3 regions of the Planococcus rifietoensis genome follow, and region 3 is predicted to be linked to each of the others. Evidence: riboswitches for the same ligand, from Rfam matches in the RefSeq annotation. Region 3 holds a riboswitch; each other region holds the start of a gene.
The links. A riboswitch is a leader RNA that binds a small molecule or an ion and turns the genes downstream of it on or off. The one in region 3 is predicted to bind thiamine pyrophosphate.
Positions count from the first base shown of each region.

Region 1: linked by a shared signal. The riboswitch ahead of AUC31_RS12675 (lipoate--protein ligase family protein) and the one ahead of tenA (thiaminase II) in region 3 are both predicted to bind thiamine pyrophosphate.
Region 2: linked by a shared signal. The riboswitch ahead of AUC31_RS07345 (YkoF family thiamine/hydroxymethylpyrimidine-binding protein) and the one ahead of tenA (thiaminase II) in region 3 are both predicted to bind thiamine pyrophosphate.

Region 1 covers NZ_CP013659.2:2,564,214-2,574,306, forward strand. Annotated here, with positions in the region: gene AUC31_RS12655 (M20 family metallopeptidase) at 1-1,123, shown strand, start outside; gene pepT (peptidase T) at 1,507-2,724, shown strand; gene AUC31_RS12665 (DUF4825 domain-containing protein) at 2,825-3,322, opposite strand; gene lipA (lipoyl synthase) at 3,370-4,314, opposite strand; gene AUC31_RS12675 (lipoate--protein ligase family protein) at 4,311-5,150, opposite strand; TPP riboswitch at 5,239-5,345, opposite strand; gene AUC31_RS12680 (STAS domain-containing protein) at 5,493-6,512, opposite strand; gene AUC31_RS12685 (hypothetical protein) at 6,647-6,877, shown strand; gene AUC31_RS12690 (pyridoxamine 5'-phosphate oxidase family protein) at 6,945-7,367, shown strand; gene AUC31_RS12695 (RrF2 family transcriptional regulator) at 7,395-7,829, opposite strand; gene hmpA (NO-inducible flavohemoprotein) at 8,046-9,227, shown strand; gene AUC31_RS12705 (IucA/IucC family C-terminal-domain containing protein) at 9,324-10,004, shown strand; gene AUC31_RS12710 (VLRF1 family aeRF1-type release factor) at 10,035-10,093, opposite strand, start outside.
Region 2 covers NZ_CP013659.2:1,486,602-1,496,694, forward strand. Annotated here, with positions in the region: gene AUC31_RS07315 (amidohydrolase) at 1-337, opposite strand, end outside; gene AUC31_RS07320 (M20 metallopeptidase family protein) at 349-1,524, opposite strand; gene AUC31_RS07325 (hypothetical protein) at 1,736-2,527, opposite strand; gene citZ (citrate synthase) at 2,990-4,108, shown strand; gene AUC31_RS07335 (protein adenylyltransferase SelO) at 4,265-5,725, shown strand; gene AUC31_RS07340 (hypothetical protein) at 5,788-6,000, opposite strand; TPP riboswitch at 6,183-6,287, shown strand; gene AUC31_RS07345 (YkoF family thiamine/hydroxymethylpyrimidine-binding protein) at 6,368-6,973, shown strand; gene AUC31_RS07350 (sporulation protein) at 7,086-7,505, opposite strand; gene AUC31_RS07355 (AI-2E family transporter) at 7,573-8,763, opposite strand; gene AUC31_RS07360 (LCP family protein) at 8,821-9,765, opposite strand; gene msrA (peptide-methionine (S)-S-oxide reductase MsrA) at 10,000-10,093, shown strand, end outside.
Region 3 covers NZ_CP013659.2:2,340,379-2,350,471, forward strand. Annotated here, with positions in the region: gene AUC31_RS11695 (MATE family efflux transporter) at 1-192, opposite strand, end outside; gene AUC31_RS11700 (TetR/AcrR family transcriptional regulator) at 294-848, opposite strand; gene thiW (energy coupling factor transporter S component ThiW) at 1,258-1,746, opposite strand; gene thiE (thiamine phosphate synthase) at 1,743-2,390, opposite strand; gene thiD (bifunctional hydroxymethylpyrimidine kinase/phosphomethylpyrimidine kinase) at 2,335-3,213, opposite strand; gene thiM (hydroxyethylthiazole kinase) at 3,203-3,964, opposite strand; gene tenA (thiaminase II) at 3,957-4,646, opposite strand; TPP riboswitch at 4,736-4,837, opposite strand; gene AUC31_RS11730 (hypothetical protein) at 5,765-6,349, opposite strand; gene AUC31_RS11735 (AI-2E family transporter) at 6,541-7,623, opposite strand; gene AUC31_RS11740 (S1C family serine protease) at 7,791-8,903, opposite strand; gene AUC31_RS11745 (DUF6359 domain-containing protein) at 9,074-10,093, opposite strand, start outside.

The sequences.
Region 1 (10,093 bases), 220 kb from region 3:
CATCCATGAAAATCCGGAAATTGGCAACGAAGAAGTGTTCGCGAGCGGACTGTTGACCGGATTGCTTGAAGAAGCCGGATTCCAGGTGGAAGACGGTGTCGCTGGCCACCACACTGCCTTTTACGCGGTCCGCGACAGCCAAAAGCCAGGGCCGACCATCGCGTTTCTTGCTGAATACGACGCCTTGCCGGGCATCGGCCATGCATGCGGACACAATATTATCGGCACGACCAGTGTCGCAGCCGCAATTGCGCTCAGTAAAACCTTGGAATTCACCGGCGGGCGCGTCGTCGTCCTCGGCACCCCCGCTGAAGAAGGCGGGCCGAATGGCAGCGCGAAAGGAAGTTTCGTCAAACACGGACTTCTTGAAAAAATCGATGCTGCATTGATGCTTCACCCCTCTGGAAACTCAGCGGTTACAGGCCCATCACTTGCTGTGGATCCCTTAAGTTTTCATTTCTACGGCAAGCCGGCCCATGCTGCCGGGTCTCCTGAAAAAGGCATCAACGCTCTCGATGCCGTGCTCCAATTGTTTAATGGCATCAATGCCCTTCGCCAGCAATTGCCGGATGATGCACGTGTACACGGCATCATCACTCATGGCGGCGACGCGCCGAATATCATCCCGGAATATGCCTCTGCCCGCTTCTATATCCGCGGCGATTCTTGGAAAAAAACAGCCGAGACGGCGAAAAAAGTACGTGCCATCGCTGAAGGTGCAGCCCTGGCGACAGGCGCCCGTGTCGAAATCGAACGTTTCCAGAATGAAGTAAAAGATCTTGTCGTCACGCCTGAACTCGATGAAATTCTTAAAGCCGAACTCGAAACACTAGGCGACAAGGTAGCCGATTCGCGCATTTCCGGGCTCGGTTCGACCGATGCCGGAAATATCAGCTATGAAGTGCCGACTGCCCACGGCTATATCAAAATCGGACCCGAAAGCCTCATTGCCCACACCGAAGAATTCCGGGAAGCCGCCCGCTCCAAAGCTGGTGACGAAGCCTTGGTCAAAGGCGCCAAAGCATTGGCCCAAACCGGTTACCGTTTGCTGACTGAACACGCTTTACTGGCGCAAGTCAAACAAGCCCATATCCGCTCGCTTGCCGCCAAACAACAAGATTAAAAACCAGCGCCCAGGCGCTGTTTTTTAAAAAGTGTGAAAGAAGTCTGTAATCTACAACGAATCAAAAAGGCGATCAACTTTTCTACAATAGAAAATCAATGGATTATCTTAGTATTTGGAGAAGCGTTCGCTCGTAAACCCTTCTGCTCAATAATGCTGCGCATTACTTTCGCAAAGATAAGCGAGACGACCGAGACCCCGCAAGGCGCACAGCGGCTGAGGAGGCTTGGGCGCGAGCCCACGGAAAGCGAGCGATAAGCTTCGGAAAATACGACTTCTTACCTTTCTCGACAAGTTGAAAACCAGCGCCACTGCGCTGGTTTTTCTATGTATTTCGAATTTCGTGTTAAAATGGAGTCATTACATACATAGGAGGCTCTACCATGATCGAAAAATTGATCGAACGCCTGATTCGCTACGCCAAAATCGACACGCAATCCGATTTTGAAAATGACGCAACCCCTTCTACCCCGGGGCAATGGGATTTACTCGCTGAACTGGAAAAAGAAATGAAGAACATCGGCTTGGAGGAAGTCGAAGTGGACGACCACGGCTATTTATTCGGCACTTTGCCGGCGAATACGGAAGAACAGCGCCCTGTCATCGGATTTCTGGCACATGTCGACACGGCGACCGACTTCACCGGAAAAGGCGTCAACCCGCAGCGCGTCGAAAATTACGACGGGAAAGACATTTCATTAAATGACAAAGTGACGATGAAAACGGCTGATTTCCCGGCCTTGCAAAATTACATTGGCCATACTTTAATCACGACAGACGGTACGACTTTGCTCGGTGCCGACAATAAAGCAGGAATTGCCGAAATCATGACTGCCATGGAATATTTGATCGAACACCCTGAAATCGAGCACGGAAAAATTCGTGTCGGCTTTACGCCCGATGAGGAAATCGGCCGCGGCCCGCATAAATTCGATGTTGCCCGTTTCGGCGCCGATTATGCGTATACGATGGACGGCGGGCCGCTTGGCGAGCTTCAATACGAAAGTTTTAATGCCGCGAGCGCAAAATTGACAGTCCACGGAACCAGCGTCCACCCCGGTTCTGCAAAAAATAAAATGGTCAACGCCATTACGGTCGCGACGCGCTTCCAAGCTGAAATGCCATCTGATGAAGTGCCTGAGAAAACGGAAGGCTACGAAGGCTTTATCCACTTGAACAACTTCAATGGTTCCGTAGAACAAGCGGTACTTCAGTACATTGTGCGCGATTTCGATAAAGACAAATTCGAAGCGAAAAAACGCCATATGGAACAAGTGGCGGCCACATTGCAAAAAGAATTCGGGGAACAAGCGATCGAACTCGAGCTCGAAGACCAATACTATAATATGCGTGAGAAAATCGAACCGGTGATGGCAATCGTCGATCAGGCCGAACAAGCGATGAAGACATTGGGGCTTTCCCCAGACATCATCCCTGTACGCGGTGGCACGGACGGATCCCAGTTATCCTATATGGGCTTGCCGACACCGAACATCTTCACAGGCGGCGAAAACTATCATGGCAAATTCGAGTTCATCTCCGCTGAAAACATGGAAAAAGCGACTCAAGTGATTGTGGAGGTCGCAAAGATCGCAAAATAAACGGTTTCCTCTATCCATTTCCCGGGAAATCTTTTCAGCACAATTCAACATAAAAAAGCAGCGGCTCAATGCCACTGCTTTTTTTAGGTTTCATGCAGTTTCAGGATTGTGTTAACAGTGCGTCAATTTTTTGGTCTTCATCCAAATATTGTTCGAGCAGCTCTTCCAATTTCTCTTGCTCATCAATTCCGGTCAAATCCACTTCGTACCAAGCTTGCAATTGCTCTCTCGTTAGCCGGTATTGTCCCACACCCGCTCCTGTATCGAAGTCAAATTGGACCCAATCCACATTGTCGATCAGCGTAAACAAATACGTTGCATTGCGGACCGCAGTTTCTTTATCCGATGATGCGGCTTGTGTCCAATCGTAAGAGACGATGATTCCATAAGGCTGTTGTTTCGTCTCCAATTCAAAGCCTGTAAAATGCTCTGCACCCGGCAGCATGTTAAGGGTATTGAAGACGGCACTGTTATTCCCAACTACCGCCCCTTCATACTCAAAGAGGTCTGGTTCCTCTGCCGCCAGCAGCGGGCTGCATGCGCCCATAATGAACAATACAGCAGCTAACAGCATGGCCGCAATAAGTATTTTCCTCAATTCAAGCTCTCCTCTAAGAAAGGTTTTTATGCACTGGCTCCCTTATTTTAAAATTCGATACGTTCGATTTTTGCGCCAGTCGATTCGACGCCTTTCATGTATTTGATGCGTTTCTGAACAGCGGTTTCGTTCACTTGCTCATCCGCATGGTATGAAGAACGAACCATCGGGCCGGCCTCGCAATGCTTGAAACCTTTGGCCAATGCGATTTCCTTCAATTCCTGGAATTCATCGGGGTGGTAATAACGGACGACATCCAAATGCTTCAATGTCGGCTGCAAATATTGTCCGATCGTCATGATGTCGACTTTGTGCGCCAATAAATCATCCATCGCTTCGATAATCTCTTCTCTCGTTTCACCAAGTCCGACCATGATGCTCGACTTCGTCGGGACATGCGGCGCGATTTCCTTGACCCGCAATAGCAATTCCAGCGAACGGTCGTAGGTAGCTCTTGCACGGACGCGCTTTGTCAGGCGGCGCACCGTTTCGATATTGTGGTTGAAAATATCCGGCTCGCTGCTCATTAACATATGCAGGCTTTCGTAATCGCCTTTCATATCGGACGGCAAGATTTCAACAGTGGTTTCCGGCATTTTCCGGTGAATGGCACGGACAGTTTCCGCAAAAACTGCAGCTCCGCCGTCTTTCAAATCATCACGGGCGACCGCTGTGACAACGACATGCTTCAAGTTCATGATCTCCGTCGATTCCGCTACACGCTCCGGCTCGCCCCAATCCAGTTCGTTCGGCAACCCAGTCTTGACGGCGCAGAACCGGCACGCTCTTGTACACGTATCCCCCAGGATCATGAAAGTCGCGGTGCGGCGTTCGCTCCAGCATTCATGGATGTTCGGGCATCTGGCTTCCTCACATACCGTGTTCAAATTTTTCTCCCGCATTAGTTTCTTCAGATCGTTATAAGTTTCATTGGTGTTTAGTTTCACTTTCAGCCATTCGGGTTTACGTTCACGCTGCTTTGCTTTTGTCATCGCATAAGTTCCCCTTTCTCTTCTCGTCGGTGGTTCCATTCTTCGCTCGCGTATTTGGCTTCGAGCACGCGCACGTCTTCCAATAGTTCAGCTGGTGGTTCGAATTTTTCCAGGCGGATGCCAAGCCCGGTTTCGAATCCAGACTTGAATGCCTGTTGCACTTCTTCCATGCTTGCCGGTTCCCCAATCAGCTCGTTGATCGCGACGGCGCGTGTGCGGAAAGCTTGTCGCGCCCTTTCCTTCACCGCTTCGCTCGGGTACACGAACAATTCGAACAACCGATTTTCATCCAGCTGCAGCGGAATCGAGCCGTGCTGCAAAATGATGCCTTGTTTTCTTGTCTGTGCGCTGCCGGCCGCTTTTCGACCCTCAACAGTCAGTTCATGCCAAGACGGTTCTTCAAAGCATACCGCTGAAGATTCTTTCGAAGGCTTCTTCTCCGCAGCTAGTTGTGCTTGAATCCCTAAATTGCGGTAACCTTCAAGCAAGCCTAGGGAAATGACCAAATACGCTTCTTTAACTGATTTCGGCATGGATGGATGATGTTCCGGAATCACTACGCTATAAGTCAATTCCTGATCGTGGAGTACGGCTTTTCCGCCGGTCTGCCTCCTGACCAGGGGGATGCCCATTTGCGCAGCTCGTTCAAGATCGATGCTGCCATTCAGTTTCTGGAAAAATCCCACTGAAATACCGGCTGGCGACCATCCATAAAATCGGAGCACAGGCTTCATACCCGTTTTGCGCTGCCAGTTCATCAATGCTTCGTCCATTGCCATATTGTATGCCGGCGTGCAAAGCCCCGACTCCATATAGCCCCATGTTTCCTCCAAAATGTCTCAACTCCTCTCAGCTTATGCATGACCCTAAAGCCCATAAAAAAACACCGCTTTCCCATGGGGAAGCGGTGTATGCAGACAAAAGGAAGCATACGTACCACTTCCCTACGCTGGCATGGTCCAGATCAGGTTCAAGGGGTCCAAGCATTCGCTCGTCTCAGCCAGTCAATTCCGGCTCCCCCAGTGGTCAGCTATGTATAGTTCTTCTCGAGCTTATCATTTCTTTTAAGAAATCTCAATATACTAAATAGTATTTTCTTTATATTTTTATCCAATTTATTCAAAAATATCCAAAAAAAGCTTTCCTTATGCGTTTTGCTGATAGGGAAAGCTTTATTATTAAATAATCGTCTTGCCGTTCTGTGCCAAAGCAAAGTGGATGCTGTGTTGAAGTGTACGGAAGCATTCATAGCCAGAGAGGTCTACGCCCGCTTCTGTAATCGTCATGCTGGTGTGCGGCGAAATGCCGGCCAGCACCGTTTTCGTGCCGATCAAATTCGCGGCAGACCCTAATTTTTCGATTAGCATCGCCGCATGCTGGTTGAAGCTTTCATTCAGCCCGGTCAAATCGAGGAGCAAGTAACGCGCTTTGTATTTCGGCAAATTCTCAAGCGTTTTGGTCAATAACTCTTCGGCACGCGCTTCATCATAGCGTCCGAGAAGCGGAACGACTACAATATCTTCGAGCACTGGAATAAGCGGCGAAGAAATTTCCCGGATCATGTCATGGAGATCCGCTGTCTTTTCATCCACCAGCTGTTCGAGTTCACGGATTTTCTCCGATTCTTTGCGGCGTGCCAGCGCATGGATGTTCTTGTCAATCGTCTCGTCTGACGGGAAATAGCGAATCAGGCATTCGTCATGCCCTTCGATCTGCGAGTGGACTACTTCATACCATATGCTGCGGTCCAGAAGCGAGCTGAAGATCCCTGCATAATGGGCCGGCAAAAAACTGCCGCCGGTCTTTTTTCCCTGTGCCAGATTAATCTGGTATTCCCAGCTATTTTTCAGCGTCACTTCCAAGGTGCCTGCTTCCACATCCAGGTTATGGATAGCAGCCACTCCCCAACCGGCCGATGCGTATGTATTGGTAATGAGGTCGGATGCTTTCATCACCGAAACCCCGCCCATCCCGTGGAAATAATCCCCGACTACCTGGCCTTGGCGAAACCCTGTCGACTCCAAAACGACAGCTGCCGCTTCTTCTCCAGAAATTTCCTCGATGGAATCAAAGAACATTTTCATTGCAGTGGAAGTCCAAAACAGTACAGAATTTTGGCCTTCGAACAGGAAGCGCCCTTGCGAGAGGTCCCATTCAAAATCCAGGCCGCCCACGTTCACCTTTGTTTGTTGAGTCATTGTATAGCCATCCTCCTTATTTAGCCCTATTAAATAATCATACGCCAGCCCGGTATCACCAGCAAGTTCTAATGTTTTAAAGCACTCCAATTAAGGAATAGATAGACAAGAACGCTAAAGGAGAGGTGCTAACGATGGCAGAAAAAGACCGTTTCAACGAAAAGGAACGAAAAACAAGCGACGGAGCTCCAATGGATAATCCTGAGCAAGTGAAAACAGATAAAGAAACCATGACCGAAATGCACGAAGAAGAAATGAACGTGGATTCCATCCCTTTGGAAGACTTGAAGCAGGATATGAAAGACGAAAAGAATCCCCGTGGCACAAAAGACGATTCAGCAAGCGAGGAAAAACATCCAGAATGATTTCTTCTGTGGGCTTCTTGCCCGCAGTTTTTCTGACGGACGATATTACCGCAAAGGAGAGATTTGAATGGCACAAGAAGAACTGAAACAGCAAGCATTGAAAATCTTGGAAGACAGCATGATCGGGACTTTGGCAACGATCAAAGACGATAAACCGCATTCACGTTATATGACGTTTTTCAATGACGAGTTTACTTTATATACGGCTACAAGCAAGCAAACGCAGAAAGTCGACGAACTCGAGAAAAACCCGAATGCCCACATCCTGCTCGGCTACGAAGGAGAAGGCGTCGGCGATAGCTTCCTTGAAATTGAAGGGCAAATGTCGCTGCGCGATGACCGCGAAATGATCGACAAAGTATGGAATGAGCACTTGACCGGCTGGTTTGACGGCCCTGAAGACCCGAACTTGATCATCTTGGCAATAACGCCGACGCGTGTTCGTTTGATGAACCGCAAAGGCAAAGATCCCCAAACAATCGAATTATAAAAAAAGCCTCCGATAGCGGAGGCTTTTTTACGTGCGCAATAAATCACGTAATCCTTCTTTATTGAATAGAAGATCTTGCAAATTGTATTCATCCAATACCGACAGATATGCGTGCAGCGCCTTGCCGAGGACGCCGCGCAGCCCGCAGATCGGGGAAATCGGGCACATATTGGTCTCCGGGTTAAAACATTCCACCAAGTGGAAATCTTCTTCCATCTTACGGACAACCTTGCCGACATTAATGTTCTCTGGACGGTCCGCCAATCGAATTCCGCCTCCCCTGCCCCTGACCGTTTCAATGAATCCTGCTTTGCCAAGTTCGAACGTCACTTTCATCAAATGATTTTTGGATATATGATAAGCATCGGAAATTTCCTGTATGGTTGTCAGTTTGCCGTCTTCTTTTGTTCCCAAATAGATGAGTACGCGCAATGAATAATCCGTATACATCGTCAATCTCATTGGTTTCACCTTCCCTGCACGTTTATTATACGCGCCGACATAATTTCTGGAAAGGAAACACATCTGTAGAATCGGGGCTTTTTTAGGCATGTATTCCATGTGTGACTTTTCTGTGAAATGAAATGTGTCTAAATTTTAAAGATGTATTTTAAATATATCTTTAAAATTTCTTTCGGTTTATAGTGGGATTATAGAAAACAAAAGGAGAGATTGACTATGTTATCCGAACAAACAAGAACCATCGTCAAATCCACTGCCCCTGTATTAGCTGAACACGGAAAAACCATCACCACCGTTTTTTACAGCAATATGTTTGAAGCGCATCCGGAACTCTTAAATATTTTTAACCAAGCCAACCAAAAACAAGGCCGCCAGCAAACGGCCCTTGCCAATACGGTATATGCCGCTGCTGTGCACATCGATAATCTCGAAGCAATCCTTCCAGCAGTCGTGCAGATCGCCAATAAACACGTCAGTCTTGGCGTTAAAGCTGAACATTACCCAATCGTCGGGGAATATTTGCTGAAAGCGATCAAAGAAGTGCTTGGCGACGCCGCGACAGATGACGTCATCAACGCTTGGGCAGAAGCATACGGCGTAATTGCCGATGTTTTCATCAGCATCGAAAACGGCATGTACGAAAAATCCGAAACCCAGGAAAACGGCTGGAGCTTCTTCAAAGACTTCACCATTGCACGCAAAGTGAAAGAAAGTGAAAACATCACTTCCTTCTATTTAAAACCAGCTGATGGCAAGAATGTGCCGAGCTACGAAGCGGGTCAATACATCACGGTCCGCCTCGCAATCCCTGGAGAAGAGTTCCTTTTCAACCGTCAATACAGCTTGTCCCAAGCATCACGTCCGGATGAGTTCCGCATTTCCGTCAAACGTGAAGCTGACAATGACCCGAACGGCATGGTGTCTGTTTATTTGCATGAACACATGAACGAAGGCGACCGCATCGAAGTCAGCGCACCTGCCGGCGAATTCGTGCTCGACACAAAACGTGATACGCCTGTCGCTTTCGTCAGCGGCGGCGTGGGCATCACCCCGATGATGAGCATGTTCGAAACAGTAGCCACACAAACACCGGAACGCCCGGTTTCCTTCCTTCACGCAGCGCGTAACGAAACTTTGCATGCCTTCGACAAAGACGTCCAAAAATACGCCGCGGCGATGGACAATGCCAAATACAAAACTTTGTATTCCGATGAACCGCAAGGCTATATCACGCGCGACATCTTAGAAGACATGGTCGATGCAAGCGGCGAAGTTTATGTTTGCGGGCCAGTTCCTTTCATGGAGAAAATGATCAGCGAATTGCGCGCACTCGGCATGTCCGATGAGCAAATCCATTATGAATTCTTCGGCCCTGCCGTCGCCCTGCAGTCCGTCTAAACAGTAAAAGCCGCTTTCCTGAATCGGGAAGCGGCTTTTTTGATGCTTGGCAGGCCCACCCACTTCCGGTAGCATGGAGAAAAAGGGGGAATCGAGATGCACTTGCCTATGGCTGCCAAACAAGCACTTCAAATGCAATCCGTCATCGTCGACCGTAGTCCTGCCCATCCCTTTTCTTCCAATCCCGAAGTATTGATTGAAGAGTTAAAGGATTGGTGCGGGACGCAAAACAACGGAGTCGCGGTTTCTTATTTTTTTCGCCAAATTGCCTTGTTCGTGACAGCCCAATTCAGCTTAATCCACCAACACGGCGGCTATTTCGAGACGCCGCCAGAAAAACTGCGCTTTGGCCGGATGCAGAATTACGGCTTGCCGCTCATGTCATTTCACGTCGAGTCAGCTGACTTCGTTGAAATAGCTGCTGGACAAAGAAGCGAGGCTTTCCATTATGTATTGATCGGGCAAACAAGCGCACTGCTTGAGCAATTGCGCCGCCATGCAAAAATCTCACCGATCACGTGCTGGGAAAATGTGCTCGGTTCACTTGTTTGGTATTACGCTACCCTTCAACAGCAACACCCGCGAATCGCCGCTGAAGATATCGATTGGTTGATGGATGACCAGAATTGGGAACCGCTGCGCAAATCCCAGTGGCGAAATTTCATCGGCACCACGCAGCTTGAACGGGCAGTTTCCGGGCCGATGCGGAAAACCTGCTGCTTGTATAAAGAATTGCCAGTATTCGGCACCTGCACGTTCTGTCCTCAGCCCAATTAAAAAAGCTCCGGTTAGCCCCGGAGCTTTTTGTTATTTCTCGAATACTTCGTGCAAAATCTTATCTGCACTGTTATTGATCAGGTTTTTGT
Region 2 (10,093 bases), 850 kb from region 3:
CGAAATTCGGCCCTGGCTTGCCGGTATCGAGTACCGCAGCAAGCCCGGTATGCCCGCCTTTCATCCTTTCCAAAAAATCAGAAGGGACGCCGTAAGCGAGTGCCCGTTGTTCCTGCTGTATCAAAAATTTTGCATCTGGCACGCCCATGCGTTCATCGCTCGTTAAAAAATCGGTACCATAAAACAATTCAAAGCCTTTACCGGCCAATTGTTCGCTTAAGTGGTACGTCGTCACATATTCCGCAAATCCAATTTCGGGATACTGATGCCGTTTGCGGCGTTGGTCGATGAGATGCGGTTCAATCTCTTCCATAAACCGTTCGATAGCATCTGTCATGTCCATTCCTCCTAGTTATTCAATTCCGCAAGCACATCGAGTGCCGCCTGAGCCATCAGGCCGGTTCCAATCGACAATGCTTGTTCGTCGATCATGAAGCCTGGGTCATGGAGCGGTTTTTGTGCCTCTCCGACCGATGTGCCGAGCCAGTAGTAAACGCCTTCGTATTTTTTCAAGAAGCGCCCGAAGTCTTCGCCTGCCATGCTGCCGATCACTTCAGGAACACCTTCCGCGCCCAATTGCTTGGTGGCAGAGTCACGGACCACTTCAGCCCAGCGTTTCGTATTGACCGTAGCGGGATATCCATCTGAATATTCGATTTCACATGAGCCACCCATCATGTCGGCGGTGCCTTTGACGACTTCGTGGAAGCGTTTTTTCAATAATTTCTTCGTTTCGTCTGATAATGAACGGATTGTGCCTTCCAATACCACACTGTCTGCCACGACATTATAGCGGTAGCCTCCCGAGATTTTTCCGATCGTGATGACGCCAGAGTCCATCGGGTTGGCGTTTCGGCTAATGATGGTCTGGATGGCCGACATCACCTGGTTGGCGATGACGATGGCATCAATTGTTTGATGGGGCATTGATGCATGGCCGCCTGACCCGTGGATCGTGACGTGGAAACGGTCAGAATTCCCCATGATCGGCCCGTCGATGACCCCAACTTGCCCTGCCGGAAGCCCCGGCCATACATGTTGCGCCAAGATGACATCTGGCTGGTACCGATCGAACACGCCGTCAGCCATCATTTGCTCAGCTCCTCCAGTCGGCGCGTTTTCTTCGGCTGGTTGAAAAATGAGCAATACCGTTCCTGCGATTTGATCTTTTTGTTGCTGGAGCAATTTCCCAACTCCCAACAGCATTGCGGTATGTGCATCATGGCCGCATGCATGCATTTTCCCATCGACTTTGGATTTAAATGGGACATCCGCTTTTTCCGTAATTGGCAAGGCGTCGATATCTGCGCGCAACCCGACCGTCTTGCCGGGCTTGCCGCCTTCAATGATTCCGAGAACACCTGTTTTGGCAAATCCGGCATGGTATTCGATACCGTATTCAGTGAGCTTTTTTTGAATTTTTTGCGAAGTTTCCATTTCTTCGCCGCTCAGTTCAGGATGTTCGTGGAGATCCCGGCGGAATTCGCGTATGTCTTCGAATAGTTCTTGTGCTTGTATTTTCATCGCTGTCACCTGCTTTTCGTATTTAAGGAAATAAACCTTAATCATTCCGTTAATAGAAAGTGTACCGTACTTGCCTTGTGAAATGCTACCCCCTTTTTGATTTTTCTGAATATCCTTTCAATAAAAAAGAAGCCCTCGCTGATGCGAAGGCTTCTTCAGAACTTGAGCTATCGTGATATTGGTGAATCGTTGCAGAACATAAGATGCAAAATCAGCTATATAATGCAGCAAATTGATTTTTACGCTGCTCGATGACGTTGAAAATCGCACAATCGTGCACTTCGTTGTATTTGATGCCGAGCGTTTCCAGGTATTCCGCAAGTTCTGCGTAGAGCTTCTCGTAGATTTCCATAAATGCCGAATCGGTAAGTTCCTCGAGCGTTTTCGTATGGTCGTCCGCCTGTTCGGTTTCGCCCGCTTGCCTCATGACATATAATTCGCTCATGCTATGGATTAAATGGCGGAATGTTCCCGTGAAGTAAGGCGCCGAAAAACTTTCTTCTTTCTTCGCCAAGACAAACGGCAAGCTTCTCAAAAACAAATCTGTCGACCCTTGCATCCCTTGCCGGATCACTGAACTATGGACTTGGCAGAAGTAGGTTTGCCAGCATTGGTAGCTGTCGCTTTTGTCCAACTCCTGCCATTCGGCGTGCCGCCGGATGTCCATATTCTGTTTAAAATGCTCGATCGCCTGGCCCAGGACAAAGGCAATCAAAGGGATTGTGTCATTTCCCGACATTTCGATTCCAATGATGCTTTTGACACCAAACGGATGATGGACGGCTTTCTTGCCGTCAAACTCATCGTCGATGATACCGTATTCAGTGAAGATCGCATGACTGAAATCTTTGCGTTCACTATAAAAGAAAAGAAATTCGATTTTATCTTTGAAATTAAACGGTTTATACGCCGTTTTCGCTGTCTTTACCATAGCCGGAATATTCATTGCCGGCTCTCCATCCATCAATTCAATATAGCGGATCCCTTGTTCCGTAGTTTTCAATGGTTTAACTCCTTCTCTGTATGTCCATCTTTCGCCATTTTTCAAGTCATTCCCATTCTCATCTCGTTAGCCTTATTATAAGAAAAACCTTTTTAAAAACACAAGCAAGAGCTTTTTCCCTTTATGCGCACGCGATAAACATTTCCGTAGCCAAGCCGCATTATGGCCGCCCGTTAAATTCTCTGGAATGCTTCATATGCCTAACTGTACCACCCATCGGGGACAAAATATAATTCTCCAGTCCCTCAACCCATCATTTAACTGCTTCAAGCCATTTTTTCTTGTTTCAGCTTCCTAAGCACTGCCGCATGCTTATATCCTGTAAAATTACATAATAATCAGTTAAATCCAGCCGTGTCAGCATGCGTCTTATTTTTTGAAATTAAATGAAAGCGCTTCAGAAACTGCGCCACTTGAAGTTTTTGACCGGCAACTATAATGATCAAAAAGGAGAGATTTTTTATGACAGCAACAACTAAAGGTTTAGAAGGTGTAGTCGCAACACAATCGGCGATCAGTTCGATCATCGATGATACCCTTACATACGTCGGCTACAATATCGACGATCTAGCGGACAACGCCAGCTTCGAAGAAGTAATCTACCTCTTGTGGCACCAGCGTTTGCCGAAGGCAGACGAACTCGCGGAGCTGAAACAGCAGCTCGCGGACAACATGGCGGTACCGCAAGCGGTGCTCGACCACTTCAAGACATACGACATCAAGCACGTCCATCCAATGGCGGCACTGCGCACAGCGGTCTCCATGCTCGGCCTCTTCGACGAAGAAGCGGAAGTGATGGAAGATGCGGCGAACTACCGCAAAGCGATCAAAATCCAGGCGAAGATCTCGACGCTCGTGACGGCCTTCGGCCGCATCCGCGCCGGCAAAGAACCGATCCAACCGAAAACGGATTACAGCTTCGCAGCGAACTTCCTGTACATGCTGTCTGGCGAAGAGCCAAAAGACATCGAAGTCGAAGCGTTCAATAAAGCGCTTGTGCTTCACGCAGACCACGAACTGAACGCTTCGACGTTCACGGCGCGTGTCGCAGTCGCTACTTTGTCGGATGTCTATTCCGGCGTGACAGCAGCGATCGGCGCTTTGAAAGGCCCGCTTCATGGCGGCGCCAACGAGCAAGTGATGAAGATGCTCACAGAAATCGGATCGGTCGACAACGTCGAGCCGGTCATCAAAGAAAAACTGGCGAACAAAGAGAAAATCATGGGCTTCGGCCACCGTGTCTACCAAAAAGGCGACCCGCGTGCGAAGCATTTGTGCGAAATGTCGCAAAAGCTCACTGAGCTTCGCGGCGAATCGAAATGGTATGACATGTCCGTGAAAATCGAAGAATTGGTAACGAGCGAAAAACCGCTTCCGCCAAACGTCGATTTCTACTCGGCTTCGGTCTATCACTCGTTGAACATCGAGCATGATTTGTTCACGCCGATCTTCGCGGTCTCCCGTGCGTCGGGCTGGCTTGCGCACATCCTGGAGCAATACTCGAACAACCGCCTGATCCGCCCGCGTGCGGAATACATCGGGCCTGGCATGCAAACTTACGTGTCGGTTGAAGAACGTTAAATCGATCAGCATAAGCTTGAGCCTCCCCTTCGATTGGGTGTATGGCTCAAGCTTTTCTATTTGCCCGGCTAGCCCCCTTTGGTTGTTTCAAGGATTTCATTGTGGCTATAATAACAGGAAAGACATACCAAAACATCGATAATAGGAGGCACGCCCATGAATCATACAGAGAGCGGCTGGAAACTGCACAATAGTTATGCAGGCCTGCCCAAAACCTTATATGCCCCAATGGAAGCCAACCCGGTCCCGTCACCTGAACTCGTTATCGCGAACCGAGCATTGGCAAAATCACTTGGCCTGGACCCGCAACAGCTAGACAGCCCTGAATCCCTGCAAATGTTTGCAGGCAATCAATTTCCTGAAGGCAGCTTCCCGCTCGCCCAAGCCTATGCCGGCCATCAATTCGGCCAATTTACGATGCTCGGCGACGGCCGTGCCATCTTAATCGGCGAACAGCAAACACCGGATGGCGAGATTTTCGATGTCCAATTAAAAGGCGCCGGCATCACGCCTTTTTCCAGAAGCGGAGACGGCCGCGCGGCACTCGGGCCCATGTTGCGGGAATACATGATCAGCGAAAGCATGCATGCGCTCGGGATTCCAACGAGCAGAAGCCTTGCAGTCGTATTGACAGGAGAAAAGATTCAGCGCTACTTTGCAGAGCCTGGAGCGATCCTGACGCGTGTGGCTTCAAGCCATATCCGTGTCGGCACTTTTCAATTCGCAGCGAAATACCGTTCGACTGAAGATTTGAAAGCTTTAGCGGATTATACGATCAAACGGCATTTCCCAGACATCACCGGGCCAGACCGCTATATCGAATTATTCCGCCAGACAGCGCAGCGGCAAGCTTCACTCATCGCGAAATGGCAGCTCGCCGGTTTTGTCCACGGCGTTATGAATACGGACAATATGGCGATCAGCGGCGAAACGATCGACTACGGCCCATGCGCTTTTCTGGACCGCTTCGACGAATCCGCGGTCTTCAGCTCGATCGATGCTGGCGGCCGTTATGCTTATCGTAACCAGCCGCTCATCGGCGGATGGAATTTAGCGCGTTTTGCAGAGTCCCTGTTTCCTCTTTTAAATGAGATTCCGGAAAAACAGGCTTTGTCTTCTCTCCAAGGAGCGCTTGAGGAATATATAAGTTCAGAAAAACGATTGTATTTATCAGGCATGCGCGAAAAATTGGGCTTGTTTACCGAAGCGCCAGGAGATGAACAATTAATCGATGACTTGCTGGCATTGATGCAGGAAAAGCAAGCGGATTATACTAATACATTCCGTTTCTTGACTTTCGAAGCAGTGGAAGAGCCCCAACTGGCAAACGACCCGGCTTTTAAAGACTGGCATAGCCGCTATAAAGCCCGCCAACAGCAAGAAGGCCGTTCAGCACAAGAAATCCTGGAATTGATGAAAAACCGAAATCCAGCTGTCATCCCGCGCAACCACCGCGTGGAAGCAGCATTGGGAGCAGCGGCGCAAGGCGATTATGAAGTGATGGAAAAGCTTTTGGATATCCTTCGAAATCCATATGCCCATTCCGAAGAGCAGCTGCCCTATACAGCCCCTCCACCGCCTTCAACGCCTCCATACCAGACTTATTGCGGAACATGAACCAAAAAATCCCCTGCCTCTTCATCGGCAGGGGGTTTTCTCTATTGCGCTTGGCTGGTTGATCACTGTCCGTCTGTGACTTCAGTGACACTGACCATTTTGACTTCGTTCATCTTGAATTGGTAATACGTATCGTTGTCGCCGATAAATTCGCGGAAATCATCCGCATCCAAACCGCTGACTGCTTGTTTCGGGGTATCGGCTTCGACGGTGTTGACCGCTTCGACGCCTGCGCCGAAATGATAAACGACACGGAATTTTTTTGTTGATGCCATAATAAATGGATTCCTCCTCAAATGCTTGTCTGCTTTAGGTTTACCCGATTTTTCAGGGAGTATTCACCTCTGCCGTCATTTTCTCATTGTCGATGAAAATAGTAGAATTCCTTTACTTGGAAAAGTATTTGGCTTAGACTTTAGCCATCGGGCAAACCCGACACGTAAAACCACATACCGTTTTTCTGCACTGGGGGTGCATGTTTTGCTGAGATGAGAGCTTTCGCTCCGATCCCTTATGACTCGATCAGGTTAGGACCTGCGTGAGGAAGTGCGGTGACTTTCCGACATGACGACGAAATACGGAATAGTGGCTGCATCTTCACGGATGTGGCTTTTTTGTGCATATTTTTAGGAGGGATTCTAAATGGAACCAACTTCATGCGGCACCAGCCCGATCGTCGGATTTCGCTTTTCCTTGCATCCGATGAGCGGCAATTTCATCAGCATCATCAAAAGCGCGTTAAAGGACACCGACACGTCCAATGTGTGGATGCAAACCGATGATGTCTCCACCGTCATTCGGGGCAAACAACAGCATGTCTTTAATGTCGCGAAGGCTCTCGCTCTTCATGCGGCGAAGACGAAGGAACATATCGCCCTGTCCGGCACCTTTTCAGCTGGATGTCCTGGAGATACCGCAGGTAATGCGTATTTGGAGGCGCCGGATGAACCGGCAAATCAAGACGACAGTAAGCAATACGTTTCATCGCAATTCGCGCTTTACCCGATGAACAATCCCGATTATATGGAAGTTATCTACCGCGAAGTGGAACGTGCAAAAGAGTTTGGGGTATGGAACGATTCCATGCATTACGCTAGCGGCATCCACGGGGATATTCATGAAGTCTTTTCTTTTTACGAAACGAGCTTTTCCAGCGCGCGCTCCACTAAATACCCCCATCTCGTGATGACCGTATCCATGAGCATCAACAGCCCTTCACATAAAACAGGCGCTGAAGATTTTTCTTAAAGAATAAATTACCTCGTGACCCTAGATTTTGGTCTAAAAAAACATCCCCGCAGTTGGATCGTTCACTGCAGGGATGTTTTTTGGTTTACATAATATTATTATCAACCTGTTTTCAGCTGTCGATTTTACCGTAAGTGATTTCGTCCTCATCCTGGACATCAACGCCGTTTTTCACGTGGACAATCGTCCGTAAAATCAACTTGGCATTCACGTTCTCCAGCACCCACCGCTCATCTGGGACAATCTCGAATTGCTGCATGACGGTGTTCTTCGATTTCACGGATCCCGCAAATTCCAAGCTCTGCTTGGCAACTGGCGTTTCATAAAAATCGAAATCGCTGTCTTCCCGGTAATCTTCCACTAAACGAATCACTTGCAGTTCGATATAATCGATTTCCTGATCGCCGCTTCCACCGTCTAAATAGACGGTCCCATTTAATGTTTCGCCTTCTTCAAGATGCGGCCTTTCTACTACTGTGTCCACTTTGACCGAACCGATGCCGATCGAAGATAAAAAGTCTTTGAATTTCATAAAAATCTATACCCCCAAAATTTGATAATTCTCCATACCACTTTCCTGCATCCTGTAAACAGAAAGCTTAAAGCTCGGTGTAGTCGTATTGATTATCCAAGTTTGTCTCATAGCGGTTATAACGCCGCTTGAACAGCTTGTATAGATGGCTGACGATGACCCGCAGCAACGCATACATCGGAATCCCCAAAATGACTCCGACGACGCCAAACAAGGAGCCTGCCGTCAACAGGACGAAAATGATCGTGACAGGGTGGATATACATCGTCTTGCCCATTACTTGCGGCGAGATCAAATTGCCTTCCACCAACTGCACGACGGTCCACACAATCGCCAGTTTCACCAGCATGAACGGCGAAGTGACGAGTGCGATGATCGCAGCGGGCGTAATCGCTATAGCTGGACCGATATAAGGAACGATGCTTGTCACCATTGCCAGCGCGCCGAGCAGCAGTGCATAATCCATACCGATGATTAAAAAGCCGATGTAAACCATGACGCCAATACAGAAGGCGACGATGAGCTGGCCCTGGATATATGCCCCCAATTGCTTGTCTGCGTCCTTTAACACTTCTCTTGTATCATCCCGAAATCTTGGCGGCAGCAATTTCAGGAAATAGCCTGGAAGCTTGTCGCCGTCTTTCAATAGATAAAACAGGATGAACGGCACGATGACAATCGACAGGATGACGCCCGTAATGGTCGAAATCCAGCTGGTGACGCGAGCGATGATGCCCGTCACTGTCGCTTGTAGTGTATCCGCAATGCTGGTCGGCAAGGTGGCAATCAATGCTTCGATGTTGAAGCTCGAATCCCGGTAATAATCACCAACAAAGGAATTGCGCAAGAATTGGTCGATATTATTCAATAAGCGCATGAAATAATCCGGAAATTCTTCGATCAAGTTCTGAAACTGATCCCTTAAAAAGGGGAAAACAAGGACGCTCAACAACGTCAAGAGCCCGATGCCCCCGAGGAAGATAATGAGAATCCCCCAAATTCTCGGGATCTTGAACCGTTCCAGCAACCGCAGCACCGGACGCAGCAAGTAATACAAAATAAGCGCCAGGACGACCGGCAAGACAACCGTTTTCATGAATACATTGAGCGGATTGAAGATAAATGATACTTCCCTGAAGATGAACACGACAAGCCCGATCAAGATCAAAATCAATAATGTAAAAAACGTATTCCTCCCGCCCAGGAAGCGAATATAGTTGGTAGCGAAAAACGGCGGTCTATTGTCATCTGGCGGCATGGCGATCCCCTTCTTTATATAGGCTTCTACCTGTAGTTTACCATATTATCTGAAAAATTAGTTGAGTGGCTGAGACAAAAATTCTTCCAGCGCACGGCGGTTTTGCTCTATATCGATTTCAAGAACCGAACCCGCTTGCGGATAATTCGCATAGCTGTAGCCGCCTTCCACTGGGATCGTCAAGCGTTCGATTTCCCCGCTGCCGCCGGTTCCGAGCTGTGTCGCCAATTTGATTTGGTCGACCAACGGCATATCGGTTTGCACATAGCCTTGTGCCGCTCCAGCTAGCTTTGGCAGTTTCGGGATCGACGACACGCTGATCAACTCATCTTTCAATGCGGCGATCACTTGCTGCTGACGGCGCACACGGCCGAAGTCGCCTTCATTATCCGAACGGAAGCGCGCGTAGCCGAGCAATTCCTGGCCGTTCAAATTCTGGACGCCGGGAGACAGGGTCACGCCGATTTTCTCGGACATTTCTTTTTCAACATCGATTTCCACACCACTCGGCGCTGCGATATCGACCAGCGTTTCAAAGCTCTTAAAGTCGACCAGCGCATAATTGTGGATTTCGACGCCGAACATTTCACGCAAGGTCGACGCCAATAAATCGACGCCTCCTAAATAATAAGCTGTGTTCAATTTATAGGATTGATAACCTGGAATATCTGCATAAATATCGCGCATGAACGATGTGATCTTCACTTCATTATTTTCACGGTCATGCGTCACCATCATCATTGTATCCGTACGGGATTGTTCTTCCCCGCGCGAATCCACCCCGAGCACGAGAATATTCTGGTACCCGCTATTGTCTGCATCACCCGCAAATGGTTCCGGTTCAATTTCAGTTTCACCGGCTATATTTTGGCCTTGTTGATATTGGATGAAAAAGTAAACTCCGGCACCGAGCAATAAAATGATCAATAATAAGAAAAGTTTGCCTCTCGGGCGGAATCGTCTGCGCTTTCTGGTCTGTCTCGTTTCGTATTGTTCTTCCATGATGATTACATTCCTTTCTGAGCTGTACAATTTGTTTAGACGCATATTAATAGAGAGAGGTTTCCCTCCTCAACACGTTTTTATTGTCTGCGCTTTACCGGAGTGGTAAAATTCTTCTTATTCTCAGGCGCGCTACTCGACCTCAATGGAGACGTCCAACCGGCTTGCCGATGCGATGGACAACTTCTTAAGGAAGCGAAGACAGCGGCCTATATCATAGAAGGAGGCAATCCGATGTTAGAAAAAGCAACATTCGCTGGCGGCTGTTTTTGGTGCATGGTCAAGCCATTCGACCAATTCGATGGCATTGAATCCGTCGTTTCCGGAT
Region 3 (10,093 bases):
TAAGGTATAGACCGGTGCCGCAATCCCGACACCACCCAGTGCGACCGGCCCGAGACGGTTGCCGACCATGATGCCATCTGCGACGATATTGATTGCCATCAGCAGCATGCCGATAGTCGAGGGTACTAAATAACGGATGAATGCCTTGCCGACCGATTCGTTATCGAGACGGTGAATAGATTGTTGTGCCATATTGTATTGCCTCCTAGCTTTCTAAAACACTGAAAACTATATTTGTTTTTTTAGTTTTTTTAGACCGAAGAAATACTGGCTTTGGTTAGCCAGCATTTTTTCTATTCGTTTTTGACGAACCCGTCCAATAATAATTCACTCATCGTTTCAACAGCTTCCTTGATGGAAATGCTTTGTTCCGAGAAGAACTGCTGATCCAAGGAAATATTGACGACGTTCAAAATCATTTTCATTAACAGATCGATGTTTTGTTGTTTGATCAGGCCAGTTTCCATGCCTTCTTCAAGCAATTGCTTCAAGTCATCCCACTGGTTCATTTCCCGATCGACACGCTGCCATTGCTCTGGGTAATAACGCTTCAACTGCTCCAATACGCGCAAATCGAAAAAGTCATTATGGTTCGGAATCATGACAATCAATCGGTGGATCTTTTCCTGCAAGTCGAGGGTTTCGTCTTCTCGGATGATGCGGGCCCGCTGTTCGTACTCTGAAAAGGCCTGGTCGATGATCGTTTCCAGAATTTCCAGCTTGGATGAGAAGTTCTCATACAAGGTGCGCTTGCTGATGCCCAGCCGTTTAGCCAAATCATCCATCGTAAATTTGATGCCGTTGTTTCTCGTTTCTTCGATAAACGCCTGTATAATCCGATTTTTCACAGCTGAACCCCCTTCGTTAAAACTAATAATACTATAATAGTTTTCTTAGTTCAAGTAGAAGGATTTGATGACGTAAATAAGGATCGGCTTTATGAGCCAATCCTTATCAGAGTGTTGAAGAAATTTATTAATCAGTTATAAATTAAAAGGGGAACATCTTTTCGACATTAAAGAATCAATGACCTATCTGAGTATTTGGAGAAGCGTTCGCTCGTAAACCCTTCTGCTCAATAATGCTGCGCATTACTTTCGCAAAGATAAGGTCTCCCGTAGGTCGACCTTATCTTTCCTGTGGATCAGCGAGACGACCGAGACCCCGCAAGGCGCAAAGCGACTGAGGAGGCTTGGGCGCGAGCCCACGGAAAGCGAGCGATAAGCTTCGGAAAATGCGGTTTTCTAACTCTTTCTTTTACGCCAATAATTTACTGCTTTTCGTTTTCTCCAAACGGTACACTAACACCACGCCAAGCACCGCACCGCTGATGCTCGATACGAGAAATGGCGGCATGAAGAACAAGGCGCCGACTTCGGTTCCCATCAGGACACGTGCGTATGGCACCGCGACTAGTGAGGCGATGATGCCGGTTCCGAGGATTTCACCGACTGCCGCAAAACCGATCCGTCCGCTGTAGCGATAAAAGACACCAGCAAGCAAGGCACCGATCATGCCTCCGGGAAAAGCGAGCAGCGAGCCGGTCCCCGTTAAAACGCGAACCGCACCGGTCAATAAGGCGATGACGACTGCAGGCCCTGGCCCGAAGACGACAGCTGCGATGACATTGATGGCATGCTGTACCGGATAGGCGCGGGCGATGCCGGCTGGGAACCAGACGAACGCGGATCCGGCGACGGCGAGTGCGACGAACATCGCCATGAGTACGAGTTTTTTTGTATTCATCCGACACGCCTCCCCGGAATCGATTGTTTAAACCGTTCGATTTGTCCCGCGACATCTTGTGCCCCTGCAATAGAGGAAATAACGGCGATGCCCGAAACGCCTGCCCGCCAGACCATTTCGGCGTTGCCCGGTTCGATGCCTCCGATGCCAATGACCGGTACGTGCGGATATTGGGTTTTCACTTTAATGATTTCAGCAACACCCGCCGGCGGTTTCGCATCGCTTTTTGTGCGTGTGCCAAATACCGGTCCCATGCCGAGATACGTGGCGCCGCACGTCAGCGCTTCATTCGCTTCTTTGACTGAATGTACCGAAACGCCAAGAGCCATCGACGCGCCGATTTGTTTTCTCACTTGTCCGCAGTCCATATCGTCCTGGCCGATATGGATGCCGTCCGCTTCGATCGTGCAAGCCAGTTCGACATCGTCATTGATGAAGATCGGAACACCGTATTCACGGCATAGGCCCTTGCACTCTGCGGCGAACTCTGCAAGCGCATCGCCCGTCAATGCCCCGCGCCCTTTTTCGCGCAGCTGAAAATGGGTGATGCCGCCTTGAAGCGCTTCTTCGAGCAACGCGAGCGGCTCTTTAGTACCGGCGTTTGTCGTACCCATTAGAAAATAAATCGCTGGATTCCCGAACAAGATGAACCACTTCCTTTTCGATAGATTCTTTGTACGCCGCATGGTGTGTCGGACCGTGGCCATGCCCGATGTGAAGCGGATACGCGAGTGCTGCCTGGATGAATTCCTTGGCGGTGAACAAGGCTTCTTCGACTGAATTGCCTTTGCCGAGTTCAGCTGTCAATGCCGCTGAAAACGTACAGCCCGTACCATGGGTCTGTTGCGTTTGGAGACGCTCCGAACGCAGCAAGATCACCGTGCCTTGCTGATCTAGATAAAAGTCTTCCGCAACGTCAGGGTCAGTGCTATGGCCGCCTTTGATGACTACCGCTTCGGCACCGAGCGATAAAATCGCTTCCGCCGCATTTCTGCGTGAGGCATCGTCTGTGATTTCTATGCCACTCAATACTTCCGCTTCCGGGATGTTCGGCGTGATGATGGCAGCGAGCGGGACGAGCAAGGTTTTAATTGCTTCGACCGCTTCTTGCTGCAACAAGGAAGCGCCCCCTTTTGCGATCATGACAGGGTCGATGACGAGCCTGTCCCAGCCGTAGCGTTTGATGCCTTGCGCCGTTTCTTCGATGATGCCGGCGTCAAACAGCATGCCGGTCTTGAGCGCACGGATATCGAAGTCGGTTCCGATCGCATCGAGTTGTTGTTTGACCGCTTGCCGGTCCATCGGGTAAATACCGTGAACGCCCTGCGTGTTTTGGGCGGTCACCGCCGTTATCGCCGAACAGCCAAAAGTGCCAAGTTCCTGGAACGTTTTCAAATCCGCCTGTATCCCCGCTCCGCCGCCTGAATCAGATCCGGCGATCGTCAATACTTGCGCTTTAGCGTCCATAAAGTGCTGCCTCCTGTCGTTTGGATAGTTCGTCCAAAAAGGCCATCTGGAAAGTTCCCGGATTCAAGGCGATTTTCGAGGCACGGCTTCCTGCATTCGCATACATCTGCAAACCATAAGCAAGCGCATCTATCGGGGTAGATTCTTCGTCCGTCAAAAAGGCGGCAAGCACCGCACTGAGCAAACAACCCATCCCCGTGACCGACGCCATCAACGGGTCTCCGCCTGTGATGTGCTCGGTCCGGTCACCATCTGTCACTAAATCGCTTGTGCCTGTTACCGCGACAATTGTTTGGTATTCATCCACCACTTGTTTAGCGATAGCTTCCAAATCGCCTTGTCCTTCTCCGGCATCGACACCGCGCGCTTGCCAGTCCGCTCCTGCAATGGCCGCGAGTTCACCTGCATTGCAGCGGAGTAGCGTGATATCGAGTTCCGTCAGCAATCGCTTCACGGCCTGCAAGCGATAAGCTGTGGCCCCGGCACCGACCGGATCCAACACAATCGGTATACCTTTTTTCATTGCGGCGCGTCCCGCAATGAGCATGCTTTCAAAAGAGCGCTCCGTGATCGTGCCAATATTGAGCGATAAGGCATCGGCGTGTCCTGTGAGTTCCGCGACTTCCTGTTGTTCATCGCCCATGACCGGCGAGACGCCGAGCGCGAGCAAGCCATTTGCCTGAAAGTTCGAGACGACGTGATTGGTGATGCAATGAATCAAGGGTTTTCGTGCGCGCAATTCTCTAAGCATGGCGGACACTCTCCTTTTTCGCGGGCAGCTCCCAAGTTTCCATCGTCCACGCTTGCTGCCAGAACTGCCATTCATAATAACTGCTTCTCATAAAGCGCTTTTTCAATTCCTTGCGCCGCTCTTCTGGCAAGCCATCCGCTAAGCAGTCCATTCGTTCGATTTGTTCATTCACCAGTTCCCCGAACCATTCGGAACCGTATGTGCCGATCCATTTTTGGAAAATCGGTTCTTCCGGTGTTGCCGTCTTCAAACGTTCGCCAATTTCGTAATAAAGCCAATAACACGGAAGCAAGGCCGCGAGTACATCTGCCAAGTCGCCTTCTGCGGAGCGGTACATATGCGAAACATAAGCATAGGCGTGGGGAGACGGTTCAAATAGCTTCCAATCTTCCTCACTTACTCCAAGCAATTCCATAAACGATTCATGGAGCGCGAGTTCCGCGGCACAGGTCTGTTCTGCGTGATGCGCAAATGATTGCGTCGTTTTCAAATCTTTCGCTTTCACTGCCCCCAGTGACTGCACTTTTGCGAAATGGGTCAGGTAATAAGCGTCTTGCATGACGTAGAATTTGAAGACATCGAGCGGCAAATCGCCTTTCGCGATGCCTTTTACAAACGGGTGTTCAAAACTGGCGTCCCATAAATCTGCGCATTCCAACCGGACTTCTTTACAAAATGTCATGTGGCTCTCTCCTTTTTTGGGCAAAATAAAACACCGCTTCCCAGGTAAGGAAGCGGCGATAAAGGTCAGCTGAAGAAATTGGAGAAAGGCTCACAATTCGCCCACTTCCCTACGCTGGTATAATCCAGATCAGGTTCAAAGGGTCCGGACTCTTGTCCGTCTCAGCCAACATGGCTCCCCTAGTGGAATAGCGATATTTTTTTATTGTCGGCAATAGAATACCATAGCTGGCTTGCGAATTCAAAACTTTTTGAATTTGGAATAGCAAGAGTCTAATTGTTTAATTAGAATTAGCTTGCCCGGTTCGTCTGCCAGCTATCCGCAGCCCGCTTGGGGTTGGCCTCCCGCAATAAGCCAAGAAGATCACTTGTCTTATTGCTTCGGCTCACCCTTAAGCGCGTGGCTGCTTTTAGATTTGGTTGAATTGGATTGAGAACATGGGACTGGGTTCGTATATGTCATCCACTTTGGTTCATTCGCATAGCGCGGCTAGCTAGTCGTAGGAAAATAGCTAGAGTTTTGGTGTTTAGTTTTGATGGTATTCACTGCAGTTTCTGCTGGTTCTTCGCAGCCACGCTTGGGGTTGAGCTTTCACAATGAGCCAATTAATTGGCGAAAGGCAGTTGAGCCGCTTCATTTGCGACGCATCTGCTTTTGCAGATGTGGGAGCAAAGTTATACGTTGATTTCCCAATCTAGTGGAGTATGCGAAGTTTATCATTTTCCGGCTTCGCTTCACCCTTAAGCGCGTGGCTGCTTTTAGATTTCGCTGGATTGGCAAGAGAACAAGTGAATAAGTTTATAAATGTCATTCGCTTTAATTCATTTACTTAGCTGGGCTAGCTAATGGAATCAAGATAGCTGTAATTTTGATGTTTACTTGGAATAGTACTTATCAATTCTGGTTCTAGTTATCCGCAGCACGCTTGGGGTTGGCCTCCCGCAATAAGCCAAGAAGGTCACTTGTCTTATTGCTTCGGCTCACCCTTAAGCGCGTGGCTGCTTTTAGAGTTCATTGAAATTTAAAATGTGTAAGCAAGTGGCTGTGCAATTTTCATCTACTTTGGTTCGATTGCTTAATTGGAATGGCGAGGTCTAGCTTGTGTATAGGCAAAGGCTTCAGTCAGAGTCAAGATTTGTCCGGTTCAAGACTTCCTTAAAGTATTGCTGCATTTCCCCTTCACCTTGGAATGCCGCCGGCAATAAACGGCTAACTTCATGGCACAGTTCCCTGTATGCGTGATTGCTTTTTCTATTAGGCTTGCTGTCGATGTGCATTAGCTGGATGATTTTATCTTCAGGTTTTAGGCTGCGGGCTTTTCCGATCATTCTTTCTCCGATCCTGTATATATCCGAACCGTATTCTCCGCAAATTTCAAGAGCGGACAAATCGAAGTAGTCCGGAAATAAAGAAATCATGTAGCCATAACTCGATAGAAAGTCTGGCTCTTCAGGGAACGTTATTTGACCGAAATGAGCCAGTTCCGAAAATAACTTTCCGCATTCATCGATTCCAATTGCGTCCAACCCATTATCACCAAGTACATCTGCTTCTACGGTTACATACCAGCAAAGAAAGCCTAATCGGTTGGCCACTTTCAAATCTTCGGGATTCTTTTCCCATTCAATGACCATCAACGTCAACGCTTCTATGTACTTCTCCTGTGCTTCCAGCGCATCGATTACATCCCAGCGATAATCCATCAGTTTTCCTCTTTTCATTTAAAACGGCGTCATTGCAGGCCTTTTTTGAGTTTGAATCTCTTTTAAACATCCGCGTTGCCATTTAGATCTTTTTTCAATGAAAAGCAACTTGGCCTTTTGCCAAGCTGCTTTTTTAAATAGCAGACCCAGTCTTTCTTGCCAAAATCAAGCGGTTAATTCCCACATTCTTCCTATCTCATCGCCGGGTAACGCAGGCGGATGAGACGGTAAAGGTTTTGGACGACGGCTTTTCCTACAGCGTAAGTTGGGATGACCAAGATCATGCCGATAAGTCCAGCTAGGTTGCCTCCGATATACAACAGGAAAATGATGGTTACCGGATGCACCGATAGTTTCTTGCCCATGATATTGGGCGAGATGAGATTACTTTCGACTTGCTGGATGATAATAATGGCGATCAGCACCCATAAGCCGAGAATCGGTTCCTGGAAAAAAGCTACGACAATGGCCGGAACGGCTCCAATAATCGGGCCGACAAACGGGATGACGTTTGTGAATGTCGCGACCAATGCCAAGATGATGGCATAATCTACGCCGAGTATCAGGTACGTGATATAGCTCAGCCCCCCGACGAATAAACTGACCGTCGCCTGTCCTTGAATATAGGCACTGAGGTTTTCGTCCATATCATGAAGGATTTTGGCGCCTTCTGCCCGCGAATCCTGCGGCAACAACTTAAGGAAGCTGGCCGGCAATTTGTCGCCGTCTTTCAATAAAAAGAATAGGACAAACGGCACGACGACCAGTGAAGTCAAGGCGCTGACGAGCACACCGGTAAAACTCAGGATATTCGAACCGATGCCTGTCAGTGCGTTCCGGAAATTCGCGGCTATAGCGTCCGGATTCAAGCCAGGCAGAAAATCCTGTTCTTGAATATAGCTCCACCATTGACTCGACAAGGCCCTGTTCGATTGATTTTGAACTTCTCTCACGATCGACGGAAAGTTTTCGATCAAGGATTGGATCTGCCTGAAAATCAGCGGGCCAATCCATAAGGAAAAGCCGACGAGCAGCGCCAGGAACACAACGAAAATCACCAGAATGGCCACGACACGGGGCATCTTCTTAGATAATAGCTTGACGATTGGCCTAAAGATATAAAACAGAATCCCGCCGATGATGATAATCGGCATCAAGGTAGAAAACGCAACGCGGACCGGGTAAAACACAAAAGGCACACGCACTGCCAAGTTGATGATGGCAAAGATCAATAGCGTGCTGAGCAAGAAACGAAACCATTTGGTCTTGGGCATGTTCATTCCCCTTTCGTCTGTCTGAGCCATAGTTTTGTGCTGGCAGCTGCTTCACTTACCGTAGATCTGAGGGTTGAAATTGTTTGCGGTTCCATCTATTGATTTCCATTTAAAGCGCAACGCTGCAATTTCTCGATTTCAAAAAAGAGCCTTCAACAGAAGGCCCTTTATCGTTCTTCCACATATTCAATCTGATAATCCCCGTACTCATCAATCACGACGGTGTAGAGTCGCCGGTGGTCGATTGTTCCGGTCTCGCCGTTTGCTTCGTGGTAATTGAATACAGCGCCGGCTTCGACGTATGCGCGGTCGCCTTCAATTTCCACAGAACTGACTTCCGGCACGACTGAATCGAATACGCGGCCCTCTTCGGAATACTCCTGGATGACACTGTCAACCGCTTCAACCGCCTGGCTTCCCGGCACTAAATAGGAAGAGTAATAATTCAGCTCCTCGTCATTCATCGAATACGGCAGCAAGTCGTAATAGGCTTCGATGAAACTCGATAATAGCGCTTCTTCAAAATACGCATCCTTCACGGACGGTTCCACCAATTGCGAATCGGGCAGCGGATCTGGGTTATTCGCCCAGCCATCCAACATTTCCTTTTTTAAATAAAGCGGGATTGCATAGCCGATTTCGGGATTGTCTTCAAGCATGACCGAATTGATGCCGAGCACGCGGCCGGTGCTTGCGTCTAGAAGCGGCCCACCGCTTGAGCCCTGCTTGATCAAGGCATTCATTTCATAGAGGTCCGTATAGACGAAGACTTCCGAGAAATCGACGCCAGTGTCGGTGATTTCCCCTTCGGTCGCAGTATTTGCTGCATTTTCAGGGCTGCCGATGGCGATAACCGGCGTGCCGATATCGACCGGTTCCATTTCCTGCTCAAGCGGCTCTTTTCCTGCGAGGTCTTCAACACGGACAAGCGCCAAATCCTCATCGAGCGACATGCCGATCACTTTGCCGGCGAATTCCTGCCCGTCGCTATTGACGAGTGAAATAAACGTGGCATCTCGTACGACATGGGCGTTCGTCAAAATGTCGCCCTTGTTATTGAATAAAAATCCGGATCCTTGCTCGAAATCGGTATAGATTGTGTAGACGTGCGTCTTGGCATTCGCCATCATTACGGCTTTTTCCTGAGCGGCCGTATCGACCGGCGAATCCGTCTGCTCTGTTTCAGCTTCCGGCGGCGCCTCTGTCCCCGTACTTCCGCAAGCCGCAAGAATCATCGCCGACAGGAAAACCATCAGCCATTGCATCATCCGTTTTTCCATAGTCTCAACCCGCTTCCGTTAATGTGAGTTCATTATAGCAAGCCAGAATTGAAAAAGGAATGGCGAAGGGACATCGTTTTGATCGGCGCTTCAGCATGGCAAGTCGATCCATTTTTTGACGAATAGAAAAAGCTGAGGAATGAATTCTTCCCCAGCCTTTTTCTATTCATTTATCTTCTGTTTTTCACCAATTGCCCTTTGTTCGTAACGACTGTGTAATGGCCGAGTTCGTTGACTTCCAATGTGAAAGTCGAACCGTTTTTGCTGCCTTGGATGATTTTCCATTTACCTTTAGCGTCTTCACGTGCACCGAACTGGACTTTGATGCCTGGATCCGTTTCGAAACTCAATTCTACAGCTTCTGTGAATTTCAGGTTAAGTTGTTCGCCTTCTGCATCCAGCACGGCGATATCGAGCTGGCCTGTCATGGTAGGGCGGTTGTTGACTTGAGCATCATCTCCAGCTTCAAGTGCAAGCGTCATGCCATCTCCAGCTGATTGTGCCAATTGCTGCAAATTGGCTGGCGTGAATCTCAAACTGGCATCGTCCAGTTGGATTAGCAAAGCTTTGCCGCTTTCAAGCAATTCATCGATTGTGCCTTCCGTAAATGTGATATCAAGGGTACCGTCTTCATCAAATTCTCCAGCTTCAACTACTGCTGAAAAACCTGAGAAATCCGGATCCGCTTGCTGTTCACCAGGCACTTGCGGTTTGTCGAAAGTGATTTGTGCAAGTAATGGATCATGGTCCGATGCGCGTCCCTGTTCTTCCATGAACATCGAGTTGATGTGGACCATATCAAGTTCTGTATTGTCCGCCAAGTTGTTTGTCACCAACAAGTGATCGAGCACTTGCGAGTTGCCTTGGTAGTAATAAGAGAAACGGTCTTCTTCAGGAACATCGTTGACTTTGTTCGTCAAGATATCCCCTTCTAGTGCTTCAAGTGCTGGCGTGAATTCGAAATCGTTCATATCGCCAGTAACGACGACATTCAGTTCCGGATTGATTTCCAGGCCTTCTGCAATGAATCCGTTGATGGCTTTCGCCAATTCAATGCGTTCGATTTCAGACGTGAACTGCGGCGGCTGGTTCTGTCCGAACAAGCTTTGGTCCCCGCCTTTTGAGTTCAAGTGAGTGGCGATAACGACGATTTCTTCGCCTTGGAATTCAAATTGTGCTGCTAGTGGCTT